2 regions of the Paenibacillus sp. FSL H7-0690 genome follow, and region 2 is predicted to be linked to the other one. Evidence: a T-box and tRNA genes for the amino acid it is inferred to sense, from the RefSeq annotation. Region 2 holds a T-box; the other holds one or more tRNA genes.
The links. A T-box is a leader RNA that pairs with one kind of tRNA and senses whether it is charged. The one in region 2 lies ahead of trpS (tryptophan--tRNA ligase), so its partner is inferred to be a tRNA-Trp.

Region 1 (7,065 bases), 170 kb from region 2:
TTCGAAGCAACGCGAAGAACCTTACCAGGTCTTGACATCCCTCTGAATCCACTAGAGATAGTGGCGGCCTTCGGGACAGAGGAGACAGGTGGTGCATGGTTGTCGTCAGCTCGTGTCGTGAGATGTTGGGTTAAGTCCCGCAACGAGCGCAACCCTTAACTTTAGTTGCCAGCAGGTAATGCTGGGCACTCTAGAGTGACTGCCGGTGACAAACCGGAGGAAGGTGGGGATGACGTCAAATCATCATGCCCCTTATGACCTGGGCTACACACGTACTACAATGGCCGGTACAACGGGAAGCGAAGCCGCGAGGTGGAGCCAATCCCATCAAAGCCGGTCTCAGTTCGGATTGCAGGCTGCAACTCGCCTGCATGAAGTCGGAATTGCTAGTAATCGCGGATCAGCATGCCGCGGTGAATACGTTCCCGGGTCTTGTACACACCGCCCGTCACACCACGAGAGTTTACAACACCCGAAGTCGGTGGGGTAACCCGCAAGGGAGCCAGCCGCCGAAGGTGGGGTAGATGATTGGGGTGAAGTCGTAACAAGGTAGCCGTATCGGAAGGTGCGGCTGGATCACCTCCTTTCTATGGAGAATCGTTCTCTGCAATGAGAACATTCAAATCGGAAGCTAAGCTTCCAAAACTCAGGTTTAGGCCTGTTACTCACTCGTTGCTCAGTTTTGAGAGTTTAAGCTCTCAAGTAAGACTTGATCCTTGAAAACTGGATACCGAAACGAATTTGCGTTTTAGAACATCTTTTAGCAACTTGTGTAAACAAGTAAATGTTATTAGTGAGATTTTTCTTCGGAAAAATCAAGGTTAAGCTAATAAGAGCACACGGAGGATGCCTAGGCGCCAGGAGCCGACGAAGGACGTGGCGAACAACGAAACTGCCTCGGGGAGCTGTAAGCAAGCTTTGATCCGGGGGTGTCCGAATGGGGAAACCCAGCTGTGGTAATTCGCAGTTACTCATTTCTGAATACATAGGAAATGTAGAGGCAGACCAGGGGAACTGAAACATCTAAGTACCCTGAGGAAGAGAAAACAATAGTGATTCCGTCAGTAGCGGCGAGCGAACGCGGAACAGCCTAAACCTAAGAGCTTGCTCTTAGGGGTTGTGGGACGTCTCACATGGAGTTACAAAGGAATATGGTAGGTGAAGAGGTCTGGAAAGGCCCGCGATAGAGGTAAAAGCCCTGTAACCTAAACTGTATTCTCTCCGAGACGGATCCCGAGTAGTGCGGGGCACGTGAAACCCCGTATGAATCCAGCAGGACCATCTGCTAAGGCTAAATACTACCTGGCGACCGATAGTGAAACAGTACCGTGAGGGAAAGGTGAAAAGCACCCCGGAAGGGGAGTGAAATAGAACCTGAAACCGTGTGCTTACAAAAAGTCAGAGCCCTATTAATGGGTGATGGCGTGCCTTTTGTAGAATGAACCGGCGAGTTACGTTTAACATGCAAGGTTAAGCCGAGAAGGTGGAGCCGCAGCGAAAGCGAGTCTGAATAGGGCGAATTAGTATGTGGACGTAGACCCGAAACCGTGTGATCTACCCCTGTCCAGGGTGAAGGTGCGGTAACACGCACTGGAGGCCCGAACCCACGTACGTTGAAAAGTGCGGGGATGAGGTGGGGGTAGCGGAGAAATTCCAATCGAACTCGGAGATAGCTGGTTCTCCCCGAAATAGCTTTAGGGCTAGCCTCGGTATAAGAGTAGTGGAGGTAGAGCACTGATTGGGTGCGGGGTCCGCAAGGATTACCAAGCTCAGTCAAACTCCGAATGCCATATACTTATTGCCGGGAGTCAGACAGTGAGTGCTAAGATCCATTGTCAAAAGGGAAACAGCCCAGACCATCAGCTAAGGTCCCCAAGTGTGTGTTAAGTGGGAAAGGATGTGGAGTTGCACAGACAACCAGGATGTTGGCTTAGAAGCAGCCACCATTGAAAGAGTGCGTAATAGCTCACTGGTCGAGTGACTCTGCGCCGAAAATGTAACGGGGCTAAACACACCACCGAAGCTATGGCTAGATACTATGTATCTGGGGTAGGGGAGCGTTGTGTAGGGGTTGAAGGTGTACTGAAAAGAGCGCTGGACACTACACAAGTGAGAATGCCGGTATGAGTAACGAAAAGATCAGTGAGAATCTGATCCGCCGAAAGCCCAAGGTTTCCTGAGGAAGGCTCGTCCGCTCAGGGTAAGTCGGGACCTAAGGCGAGGCCGAAAGGCGTAGTCGAAGGACAACAGTTTGAAATTACTGTACCACCGTAATCCGCTATGAGCGATGGGGTGACGCAGGAGGGTAGTGACGCGGACTGATGGATGTCCGTCTAAGCAGTGAGGCTGATGTGTAGGCAAATCCGCACATCATTAAGGCTGGGCTGTGATGGGGAGCGAAAATTGTAGTAGCGAAGGTCATGATCTCACACTGCCAAGAAAAGCCTCTAGCCAGGAGAAGGTGCCCGTACCGCAAACCGACACAGGTAGGCGAGAAGAGAATTCTAAGGCGCGCGGAAGAACTCTCGTTAAGGAACTCGGCAAAATGACCCCGTAACTTCGGGAGAAGGGGTGCCCCGGTAGTGTGAATAGCACGAGGGGGCCGCAGTGAAAAGGCCCAAGCGACTGTTTAGCAAAAACACAGGTCTGTGCGAAGCCGCAAGGCGAAGTATACGGGCTGACGCCTGCCCGGTGCTGGAAGGTTAAGGGGAGTGGTTAGGGGTAACCCGAAGCTATGAACCGAAGCCCCAGTAAACGGCGGCCGTAACTATAACGGTCCTAAGGTAGCGAAATTCCTTGTCAGGTAAATTCTGACCCGCACGAATGGCGTAACGACTTGGGCGCTGTCTCAACGAGAGATCCGGTGAAATTTTAATACCTGTGAAGATGCAGGTTACCCGCGACAAGACGGAAAGACCCCATGGAGCTTTACTGCAGCTTGATATTGAATTTGGGTACGATCTGTACAGGATAGGTGGGAGCCGTAGAAATCGGAGCGCAAGCTTCGGTGGAGGCGCCGTTGGGATACCACCCTGATCGTATCTAGGTTCTAACCTAGTACCCTTATCGGGTACGGGGACCGTGTCAGGCGGGCAGTTTGACTGGGGCGGTCGCCTCCTAAAGAGTAACGGAGGCGTTCCAAGGTTCCCTCAGAATGGTTGGAAATCATTCGCAGAGTGCAAAGGCATAAGGGAGCTTGACTGCGAGACCTACAAGTCGAGCAGGGACGAAAGTCGGACTTAGTGATCCGGTGGTACCGCATGGAAGGGCCATCGCTCAACGGATAAAAGCTACCCTGGGGATAACAGGCTTATCTCCCCCAAGAGTCCACATCGACGGGGAGGTTTGGCACCTCGATGTCGGCTCATCGCATCCTGGGGCTGAAGTAGGTCCCAAGGGTTGGGCTGTTCGCCCATTAAAGCGGTACGCGAGCTGGGTTCAGAACGTCGTGAGACAGTTCGGTCCCTATCTGTCGTGGGCGCAGGAAATTTGAGAGGAGCTGTCCTTAGTACGAGAGGACCGGGATGGACGTACCGCTGGTGCACCAGTTGTTCCGCCAGGAGCATGGCTGGGTAGCTACGTACGGACGGGATAAGCGCTGAAAGCATCTAAGCGTGAAGCCCCCCTCAAGATGAGATTTCCCAATTAGTAAGACCCCTTGAAGACGACGAGGTAGATAGGTTGGAGGTGGAAGTGCAGCAATGCATGGAGCTGACCAATACTAATCGGTCGAGGGCTTATCCTATACGTAGAATGCAAATTTGTTTCGGATTCAGTTTTCAGGCATCAAGCCTGGTATGAATATTCCCTGATAGCTCAGTTGGTAGAGCACTCGACTGTTAATCGAGTTGTCACAGGTTCGAGTCCTGTTCGGGGAGCCATATGGAGAGGTGTCCGAGTTTGGCCGAAGGAGCACGATTGGAAATCGTGTAGGCGCCACAAGCGTCTCGAGGGTTCGAATCCCTCTCTCTCCGCCACAAATTTTTAATTAGTATGGCCCGTTGGTCAAGGGGTTAAGACACCTCCCTTTCACGGAGGTAACATGGGTTCGAATCCCATACGGGTCACCAAATTTTCACTTGATTTATCCTAGTGGACTTTGGTACAATAACAATTGTTGTTTATGGAGGCTTAGCTCAGCTGGGAGAGCATCTGCCTTACAAGCAGAGGGTCGGGGGTTCGATCCCCTCAGCCTCCACCATAACATTTTCTTACTGACGCGGGGTGGAGCAGCCCGGTAGCTCGTCGGGCTCATAACCCGAAGGCCGCAGGTTCAAATCCTGCCCCCGCAACCAATTAACTTAAGCAATTATATCTTTTGGAACCGTGGTGTAGTTGGCCTAACATGCCTGCCTGTCACGCAGGAGATCGCGGGTTCGAATCCCGTCGGTTCCGCCATTTTCATCATGGCTCGGTAGCTCAGTCGGTAGAGCAGAGGACTGAAAATCCTCGTGTCGGCGGTTCGATTCCGTCCCGAGCCACCATTTATCATCACAAAAGAATGAGTGCCATGCCGGTGTAGCTCAATTGGTAGAGCAACTGACTTGTAATCAGTAGGTTGGGGGTTCAAGTCCTCTCGCCGGCACCATCCTTGGAGGATTAGCGAAGTGGCCAAACGCATCAGACTGTAAATCTGCTCACGTGAGTGTTCGGTGGTTCGAATCCATCATCCTCCACCAGTTTTTAGGGGCATAGTTTAAAGGTAGAACAACGGTCTCCAAAACCGTTGGTGTGGGTTCAATTCCTGCTGCCCCTGCCAAGTTCTTTCTAAAGTTTAATATGGCGGCCGTGGCGAAGGGGTTAACGCACCGGATTGTGGTTCCGGCATTCGTGGGTTCGAGACCCATCGGCCGCCCCATTTACTTTAAAATGAATAATGGCAACAATATCAACTTAATATGGCGACTGTGGCGAAGGGGTTAACGCACCGGATTGTGGTTCCGGCATTCGTGGGTTCGAGACCCATCAGTCGCCCCATTTTACTTTAAAATGTTATTGGGGATTAGCCAAGCGGTAAGGCAACGGACTTTGACTCCGTCACTCATAGGTTCGAATCCTATATCCCCAGCCATTTTATGCGGACGTGGCTCAGCGGTAGAGCATCGCCTTGCCAAGGCGAGGGTCGCGGGTTCGATTCCCGTCGTCCGCTCCAAGTTTTCATGGCGCCATAGCCAAGTGGTAAGGCAAAGCTCTGCAAAAGCTTTATCCCCAGTTCAAATCTGGGTGGCGCCTCCATTTAGTTCATATGTGCCGGCGTGGCGGAATGGCAGACGCGCTCGACTCAAAATCGAGTGGGAAACCGTGGAGGTTCGAGTCCTCTCGCCGGTATCTTAAAAAGGTTTGTAAGAATGCTTTTATAAGCAATCTTACAAACCTTTTTTCTTTATGTCCTTGGGTTTACAGCAGTAAGCCGTTGAATAGAGAGTTTCTCTATTTCAACGGCTTTTTTTAATCTGATTAGTGATTAACCTGATTGATTATTAATGCGGAATGCTCGCGGAGTAAGACCTATTTCTCGTTTAAACATATTGCAGAATTGGGCATCGTTCACAAAACCTGCAGCAGCAGATACTTCAGAGATTTGCATCTGAGTATGACGTAATAGAGATTTTGCATAATCCAGGCGTTTTAACAGCAAATACCGCAGGGGTGAATACCCGAAACGTTCTTTAAATAGATGGCGAAAACGATCGTAACTATATCCGGACATTTCTGATAGTGTTTCGACGGACAATTTATGGCGATAATGCTCATTCATATAATTAAGGACATATTGTACTCGATCTTCTGTTGGGGATTGATATCCAGAGGCACTAAGAAGCCTCATAAGATGGACGGTAATCTCGCTCATTTGTAGGTTTAGAAGCTCAGAGAATCCGTCTTGCTTGCGTGTAAACTCTGCTTTCATTCGCAGCAGGATTTGAAGAACGGTCTGATCTTTATCATCTTCATATACGCCGAGCAGATTACTCATATTAGGGTGTTCCGAGTGGAAGCCTACAAATAATACATTTGCATCCTCACGGTGGTGCTCGTCATGTTTATGATTGGGTGGCACAAGCGCGAAAGAAGAGGAGCGAAAATGGTAACTTCGTGGGCCAACATTGGTTGTCCCTACCCCCTGTAAATAATAGACTAGTTCGTAGCATTCATGCTGGTGTGGAGGGATATAAGTATTTAGCTCATGTGTGGCACTTACAATATATAGAACACGATCCATGATGATCCTCCAATACTTATGTTTTAGCCGAATCGTACAAAACTATGACCGAAATCATATAATTATTTTTAATAATATTTGTTATGATCGTATCAATAAATCCGAAAGTTCGCAACCTGACTGGCCATCTCGTTCGGAAATAAAGCGGATTATTAATAATAATGGTATTTTTATTGCTATTTTTGAGCCTAAACGTTAAATTTATTACTTTTAATGATACTTTATTTGGAAAAAAGAGAATTTCCATTTGAACCGTGAATTATACAATGGGTGAAGATGGGATTCTGCGGATTACTAACCAACTAAAATTAGGGGTGGAATAGAGTAATGAATAAAAAAGTTCTTTCTTTGTTGTTATTAATGGTGATGGTTCTGGTCACAGCATGTGGGAATAACACGTCCAATAATGGTTCTTCAACGAATACTGGATCCAAAGCGGACGAAGGCGGAGAAACAGGTGCAGGGGATAAACTCAAGGTTGTATTGCTGATTCCGGGGACACTTGGGGATAAATCATTTTTTGATTCCGCTAATAACGGCTTGCAAAAGGTTAAGGATGAACTTGGTGCAGTAACAAAGGTTGTTGAAATGGGCGTTGATAAAACGAAATGGGAGCCTACATTTAACGATATCGCTTCCGAGGATTGGGATGTAATTATTTCTGGCGGTTCTGAAATTACAGAGATGTTTAATGCAACGGCAGAATTGTATCCAGACAAAAAATTCATTAATTATGATACCGACATCGATGAAGCACCAGATAACATGTACAACATGTCTTATGCGACAAATGAAGTATCTTTCTTGGCAGGTGCCGTAGCAGCATTAGCTACACAATCGGATAT
Region 2 (7,065 bases):
AGCGGCAGATAATTGCGCGGATACCTTAAATCACTTAGCAGGCTTCCGCCTGAAGCTCTATAAGGGCAGAGGCTGGGACGATGTTCTGAAAGATCCGCTCAGCATCAATCGTATGACACAGGACACCTTAAATACGATGTGGGACGTGATTACGAATAGCAAACCTATACTTGTGTCCTACCTTCAGCGTAAAGCCAAGCTGCTGGGGCTGGATTCTCTCTCATGGGTCGATGTCGAAGCTCCTGTAGGCAAATCCTCCGGCAAGATCCCTTATGATCAAGCTGCGAAGGATATCGTCACACAGTTCCGTAAATTTAGTCCTAAGATGGCTGAGTTTGCAGAGCGTGCCTTTGATAATAACTGGATCGAGGTTGAGGATCGTAATGGCAAACGTCCTGGTGGATTCTGTACTTCCTTCCCTGAGAGTAAAGAATCACGGATATTCATGACTTACAGCGGTACACCTTCCAATGTTTCAACATTGGCCCATGAGCTGGGACATGCTTATCATTCTTACCTGCTTGATGATCAACCTGTATTTAATCAGAATTATGCAATGAACGTTGCAGAGACCGCTTCAACCTTCGCAGAAGTGATTGTATCTGATGCTCAGGTTAAAGCTGCGGGCAATGCAGAGGAGAAGCTGGCACTGCTTGAAACGAAGATACAGAACAGTGTGGCATTCTTTATGAACATTCACGCTCGATTCTTGTTCGAGACTCGCTTTTATGAGAAACGTAAGGAAGGTCTTGTAAATGCTGAGGAACTGTCCGCTCTGATGGTGGAAGCACAGAAAGAAGCTTTCTGTGGTGTGCTTTCTGAATACCATCCTCACTTCTGGGCGTCGAAGCTGCATTTCTATATCACAGATGTACCTTTCTATAATTTCCCGTACACCGTTGGTTATATGTTCAGTACAGGCTTATATCGTCTGGCATTACAAGAGGGAGCTTCCTTTGCAGACAAATATGATAGCTTGTTGCAGGATACCGGCGTGATGACATTGGAGGATTTGGTGCTCAAACATTTGGGTGTAGATCTGACAAAACCGGATTTCTGGCAAGGAGCTACAGATCTGATTGTGGCTGATATCAACGAGTTCTTGGAGATGACAGAGCATTTAGCATGAAATGTCTAAAATAAGACAAATTTCAGGACACAAAAAATAACGGAATTTCAGTGTGAACACGCAAAGACCCCGGTTAAGGGGTCTTTTTTTAATGCTTAAATGTCGAAAACCCCCGGTTTATAAAAATTAATATACGAATGATCCATGAATTTTGCGCATTACTAGGGATAATAACCCAATTTTGTAGAATAATGTTGTTTGACGTATTTAAGGGGTCTATAATGAGCCTTGAGCCTTATAAAAGGCTTGCATGGAAGACAAATGAGCTCAGCTCAAAAAGCTTAAGTAAGCGCTTACTAAGCCGATTTGTATGAAGAAAACTCGAAGAAGCTAAGCTCACAAAACGATATAAATCGAACCAGAAACTTGGGAAAAGGGGAAGGAGTGGCGGAGGGGAATTTTGGAACTGTAAGAGCGAGAGCGACTGCCTTTGTCTCCGAATTTCACCCGCTATACGCGTAAGAATTCAAGAAATTTGGAGACAACAGCGGCTGGAAGTCCAAACATTCCCCGCAGTGGCGACGGACTCTTAGCCCAAATATTTAGGGTTCGATTTATAAGACGAAGAAAACTCGAAGAAGCTAAGCTCACAAAACTTTTAGGAGGAAAGATATGCTTAAGACAGAACAGCTATCATTAGCAAGACAGATGGATTTGGTGTTTAGGGAACTGCAAGAGGAATTGTCAGGACTATCTTCCGGTACGGTATTTGTGCAAATACGAAATAATACCATTGGCAAATTCGGCATACGTCATCATCCTTTAGCCGGTCGGGGGGGTGGATTCACAGAAGTGAAGGAAGGAATAACGGAGAGCCAGCAGTCTTCTTTTCGTCTAATGGCTCTGGAGAGTCTGAAATACAAACGCCGTTGGACTCATGGTGAGATCAGCTATGAATTTGCTATAAGACAGGGCAAGCTAATCGTAGATGCTACGCTGGAGTCTAATTATAATATGGCGAATCTGATGATTCGATCTCCCCGTAATGCTTACGCCGAGAGTGCTGATCAATTTTTAAGTTAAACGTTTTACATAAAAATTGTTTGCAGCTGGGACTATAGGCTATAAATTAGAAAAACCCCCCACAGCTTCTAGAAGAAGTGTGAGAGGTTTGAAAGCTAGTCGGCAATAGGCTTTTTAAGACCTCTGCCGGATAAAACACTTAAGATAACGATGTTACTGACGACCGGACAGTTGTTGTTCTGCCAGTTGTACTAGACGTTTAGTGATGTAACCTCCCAAAGAACCAGTTTCGCGGGAAGTGTAGTTCCCGTAATAACCGTCAGCTGGGATCGTTACTCCAAGCTCTTGTGCTGCTTCATATTTCAATTGTTGCAACGCTGCATTTGCTTGAGGAACTACAAGGTTATTGGAACGGCTGCTACGACCTTGACCTGCTTGACCCATGTGTGTCACCTCCTTCGCCCGTTGTGAAGATAGTATGAGCGCTAAGAGGCTAATTCATGCATGCTATCGAAAGGTTTTAAGGATGGTAATTATTAGTCGATTAAAAGTAAGGGTAGAAAGCCCAAATAACTAAGCTCGCACAAAAAATCGGCCTTCTCTTACGTAAACGCAAGGGAAGACCGATATAATGTATATCTGCTTTAATTCTCGGGATAGATCATTTCCAGCATAGTGGACAGCTCAAGACTTTGACCTGGTTCTACCTTCAGCAAGCCCGTGAAGGAAGGGTCATCGGAAACGTTAGGAGCATCCGGGAGCCAGGTGTAAGGTTCGATGCACAGAAATTGATCGGCCGGCCCTTTGGTATACAGGACCCAGTGACGGAAATGATTCTCGTCAGCTGTATAACGAAGACCATAACCATCATCGCGTAATAGCAAGGCTTCTACGGGCTGCTTGTCACCAATACGTAGAGCAGTATCAAAATTAGTTCCCTGGAGGTTGATTCCAGAGTTTAGTGAATCTAGATCACCAAGTGGAATTAGATTGCCGCTAGGGAGCAATTCATCGTTTAGTTCATAAATGCTGTTTACGGGCAGCTTGAGATTCCAGCGTTCAGGTTCTCCATCGATCATAAACCAGGTGTGATAGCCGATCCCAAAGGGAATACGATGATCGCCGAGATTTGTAACCTTTAAAGTCTGGCTGAGCCGGGCATCCTGAAGCCTGAATGTCATTTCGAATTTGAGTGGAATGGGAAATTGCTCCATCCAGTGCGGATCATCTTCAGTAAGGAATTCAGTAGTGACTGCACAACCGTCCTCGTCTTCTTCAATATCGCTGACACACCAGGATTGAGTCCGGTGTAGACCATGGATATGATTGTCACCAGCGGTATTCTGGTCAAATTGATAACTTGTACCCTCGAATTGAAATTTTCCTTTACGAATTCTTCCGGGTGGAATTAAGAGCGGGATGCCAAAATGGTAAGGTTTTTGCATAAAGAAAGCTTGATCGCTTTCATCAGGCCGCCGCAGAATTTCCCGTTGTTCTTTTACATCAAACAATGAAATCACGTTGTTTCCTAGTCGCGGCAAAAGCGTGACTTCCAGTTCGCGGCTGTGCAAAATATAAGTATCATAACCGCCCCACTGCCCTTTGGTCACCTGTTTCATGAGATATGCTCCTTTATCGTAACTGTAATCGAATAGAACATGGATAACCTTATCATAACAGATTTATGCGGAAGTGGTTAAGTGATTTGACAACTTCTCTTTATGGTTCTATGATGAAGGCATTAAATTATGATGAGAATGTGATGACGGGGACAAGTAGACAGGAAATGCACCTTCAGAAAGCCGGTGGTTGATGCGAACCGGTAGGACACTCCTGATGAATGGACCCCTGAGCGCCGCGCTTGAACGGGAGCAAGATGCCCTAGTAGACCGGCCGGATCTTCCCCGTTAACGGAAGACTAAGGCTGTTTCCCTTTGACTATACAAAGGTTAAGCAGCGAATAAGGGTGGCACCACGGTCTCACGTCCCTTGCGGATGAGGCTTTTTTTGCGTTCTCGGAAATCGGAAATTACATCTAACGGAGGTCTATATTATGTTGAAAAAAGTAATGTCAGGCATACAACCGAGCGGTTCTCTAACTTTGGGTAACTATATCGGAGCGCTGAAAAATTTTGTGAAGCTGCAAGACGATCATCAATGTTTCTTTATGGTTGTCGATATGCATGCGATCACCGTTGCTCAAGATCCTGCGGCACTGCGTGAGCAGTCTGAAGCTGTAGCTGCACTCTTTATCGCGGCAGGAATTGATCCTGTGCGTTCGAATGTATATATGCAGTCTCATGTGCCTCAGCATGCGGAATTGGGCTGGATCATGACTACGCTAACGGCAATGGGCGAGCTTGAGCGTATGACACAGTTCAAAGATAAATCATCAGGTAAGGATTCAGTTGGTGCGGGGCTATTCGTATATCCTTCTTTAATGGCAGCAGATATTCTTGTTTATAATGCGGATCTTGTGCCAGTAGGTGAAGATCAGAAGCAGCACTTGGAGTTGACCCGTGATTTAGCTGGCCGTTTCAATAACCGTTTTGGCGAATTCTTTACGATTCCTGAACCGTATATCCCTGAAGTGGGCGCACGCATTATGTCTCTGGATGATGGCACTAAAAAAATGAGCAAGAGCAGCCCGAATGCAGGCAGCTATATTGCCCTGTTGGATTCGCCGGATGTGATCCGTAAAAAAATCAGCCGCGCAACGACTGATTCTGGACGTGAAGTGATCTTTGATCCGGCTAACAAGCCAGAGATTAGTAACTTGATGAGTATTTACTCGGAATGTTCTGGGATGTCCCTCCAGCAAATTGCCGATCGTTATGAAGGACAAATGTATGGTGGCTTTAAGAAGGATCTTGGGGAAGTGGTTGTATCCACACTTGAGCCTTTGCAACAAAGATATCATGAAATTCGCAGTTCAGGTGCGATCACTGATATTCTTGCTGAAGGTGCTGAACGTGCACGTATTGTTGCAGCTGAGACGTTGAATGGCGTAAAAGAGCGGATGGGCTTTCTGCCAGCTCGTTAATCTTAGTCAGAGCTTAAGCTTTCCTGTTTGCGTCTAATTCTGGCTTTGAGGATAAATCCCCAGCCAATATTCATTACGCAAAGAAAACCAAGCAGAAGTGCCAGCCAGAAGCTATAGCTGATCGCGATTGAAGCGGCAGTGAGAATAAGAATAGAAGAACAAGCGAACCAAAGTGAGAGTCCTTTACCCATTAAGAGCCTTCCTTTCCGTGTCTGCTAAAATGAATCCCGGAGTATTATAAAATACTCCGGGATTTTTTGTGATTATAGAATAGATCTCTCAGTAAGTCTACAGTTTCATCGTAAAGAACCAGGGTCGATGGAAAATCGTTTGTCGAGCTTATCACTGCTAAGCCAGCCTACATAAGTATTTAAAGGTTTATATTGGTTATCCATAACTAATACAGCCACAAAAGGGTATTGTTTGCGGTGTAAATAACGAACGTCTCCCCAGCGCACCATATATCCTGAAGGAAGCTCCTCCACTTCGGCAACCGCATAAGAGGTGAAATATAGAAAGGACTGAATATCTGGATGCGACTTGGATATTTCCACAGCGGGATGATTCGAGCAGACCGCATGTTTGAACCATTCCAGGCGGTTGTTCAGTAGCTGTCCAACGTCATAGCTGCCGTCTTTTTTCACTTTAACTACGTTCCAGCGTTTAAGTGAAATTGTAGGGATTACAATATAACGTTCACCAGCATTATGGTGTATATCTTTAAGCTTGATGTTTCGTGTAAGGCGGGCATGAACAACCGTTCTCCAAATATAATAAAGAATGGTACAGGCATAAAGCGTAATAAATAAAGGTTTGGGCGGCACAATCCCAGTGATCCAGAGTAGAATAGCTGCGATATGGCTGCCAAAAATAAATGGATCGAAAATGTGGATGATATTCCAGGCAATCCATTTCTCAGTAAATGGACGGGCGGCCTGGGTTCCATAGGTGTTAAACAGATCAGAGAAGACGTGCACGCCTACGCCTATGAAACCCCAGAGTGCAACATGGCTTAAAGCTGCCAAATCAGTAAATCCAAACAGAGGCCCTAAGACTAGGGCAATCAGAGCGGGCCACAAAATTAGAAAAGGCAAGGAGTGTGTGATTCCCCGGTGATTACGAATATATATTGCATTGTCCTTTAGTCTTAATGCGGTATCGGCATCAGGAGCTTGTGAGCCTAAAATCGTAGCCAGCATAACGGCCCCGGCCAGTTTAGGGTCAGAAGCAACGACAGGATCTACGAATGAAAGTCCGGCTAACCCTATGCCCATAACTAAATGTGTAGCGGTGTCCATTGGTCAGTTCTCCTTTGTTGTTCGGAAGTACATTATTAATAATTACCCAAATACAGCTTAGGTTATTAACGGGCTGGAAATAAATATTGTCACGTAATTGTCAAATTCATGAACATACTGTGCCATGACTGTCAAAGTCTCCTCGGGTTTGATATGATAAAGTTAACAGCGAAGTCTATTTAGTGCTTCGGCTAGAACGTTAGAAGTTCGTTTAGAAGGAGGATCATTTGGTGTGGATAATCATATAACATTTCAAGCTTCTTCCGATTCTGCAGCTATGTCTGCAAAATCTCCACCGGAAGGTGCAAGTTGGCGTGATTTCATTACCGTAACAAAACCCGGTATTATCCGATCTAACCTCATCGCTGCCTTTGCAGGATATTGGCTGGCTTCAGGTTGGGATGTTCAATACGGCAGATTAGTTCTGACTCTGCTCGGTACAATGCTGGTTATGGCTTCGGCCTGTGTTTTTAATAACTATTTCGACCGTGACCTGGACATGAAGATGGAAAGAACGCGCGATCGGGGGCTTCCTACAGGACGACTGAAACCCAAAACCGTATTGCTGTATGCTATTGGGCTAGGGATTGCGGGCTTGATTGTACTGTTTGCTTTTTCCGGAGTTTTAGCCG

Region 1: it encodes a tRNA-Trp, which carries the amino acid that the T-box ahead of trpS (tryptophan--tRNA ligase) is inferred to sense. The anticodon was not compared.

The regions. Positions count from the first base shown of each region.
Region 1 covers NZ_CP150281.1:6,024,613-6,031,677, reverse strand. Annotated here, with positions in the region: rRNA gene MHI32_RS26485 (16S ribosomal RNA) at 1-587, shown strand, start outside; rRNA gene MHI32_RS26480 (23S ribosomal RNA) at 820-3,745, shown strand; tRNA gene MHI32_RS26475 (tRNA-Asn) at 3,806-3,881, shown strand; tRNA gene MHI32_RS26470 (tRNA-Ser) at 3,885-3,977, shown strand; tRNA gene MHI32_RS26465 (tRNA-Glu) at 3,996-4,070, shown strand; tRNA gene MHI32_RS26460 (tRNA-Val) at 4,126-4,201, shown strand; tRNA gene MHI32_RS26455 (tRNA-Met) at 4,219-4,295, shown strand; tRNA gene MHI32_RS26450 (tRNA-Asp) at 4,321-4,398, shown strand; tRNA gene MHI32_RS26445 (tRNA-Phe) at 4,409-4,484, shown strand; tRNA gene MHI32_RS26440 (tRNA-Thr) at 4,513-4,588, shown strand; tRNA gene MHI32_RS26435 (tRNA-Tyr) at 4,594-4,679, shown strand; tRNA gene MHI32_RS26430 (tRNA-Trp) at 4,686-4,759, shown strand; tRNA gene MHI32_RS26425 (tRNA-His) at 4,783-4,858, shown strand; tRNA gene MHI32_RS26420 (tRNA-His) at 4,902-4,977, shown strand; tRNA gene MHI32_RS26415 (tRNA-Gln) at 4,997-5,071, shown strand; tRNA gene MHI32_RS26410 (tRNA-Gly) at 5,078-5,152, shown strand; tRNA gene MHI32_RS26405 (tRNA-Cys) at 5,162-5,235, shown strand; tRNA gene MHI32_RS26400 (tRNA-Leu) at 5,250-5,328, shown strand; gene MHI32_RS26395 (AraC family transcriptional regulator) at 5,465-6,220, opposite strand; gene MHI32_RS26390 (BMP family ABC transporter substrate-binding protein) at 6,548-7,065, shown strand, end outside.
Region 2 covers NZ_CP150281.1:5,851,153-5,858,217, reverse strand. Annotated here, with positions in the region: gene MHI32_RS25760 (M3 family oligoendopeptidase) at 1-1,129, shown strand, start outside; gene MHI32_RS25755 (hypothetical protein) at 1,742-2,152, shown strand; gene MHI32_RS25750 (alpha/beta-type small acid-soluble spore protein) at 2,306-2,536, opposite strand; gene MHI32_RS25745 (aldose 1-epimerase) at 2,737-3,711, opposite strand; T-box leader at 3,846-4,085, shown strand; gene trpS (tryptophan--tRNA ligase) at 4,149-5,135, shown strand; gene MHI32_RS25735 (hypothetical protein) at 5,138-5,326, opposite strand; gene MHI32_RS25730 (metal-dependent hydrolase) at 5,432-6,433, opposite strand; gene cyoE (heme o synthase) at 6,666-7,065, shown strand, end outside.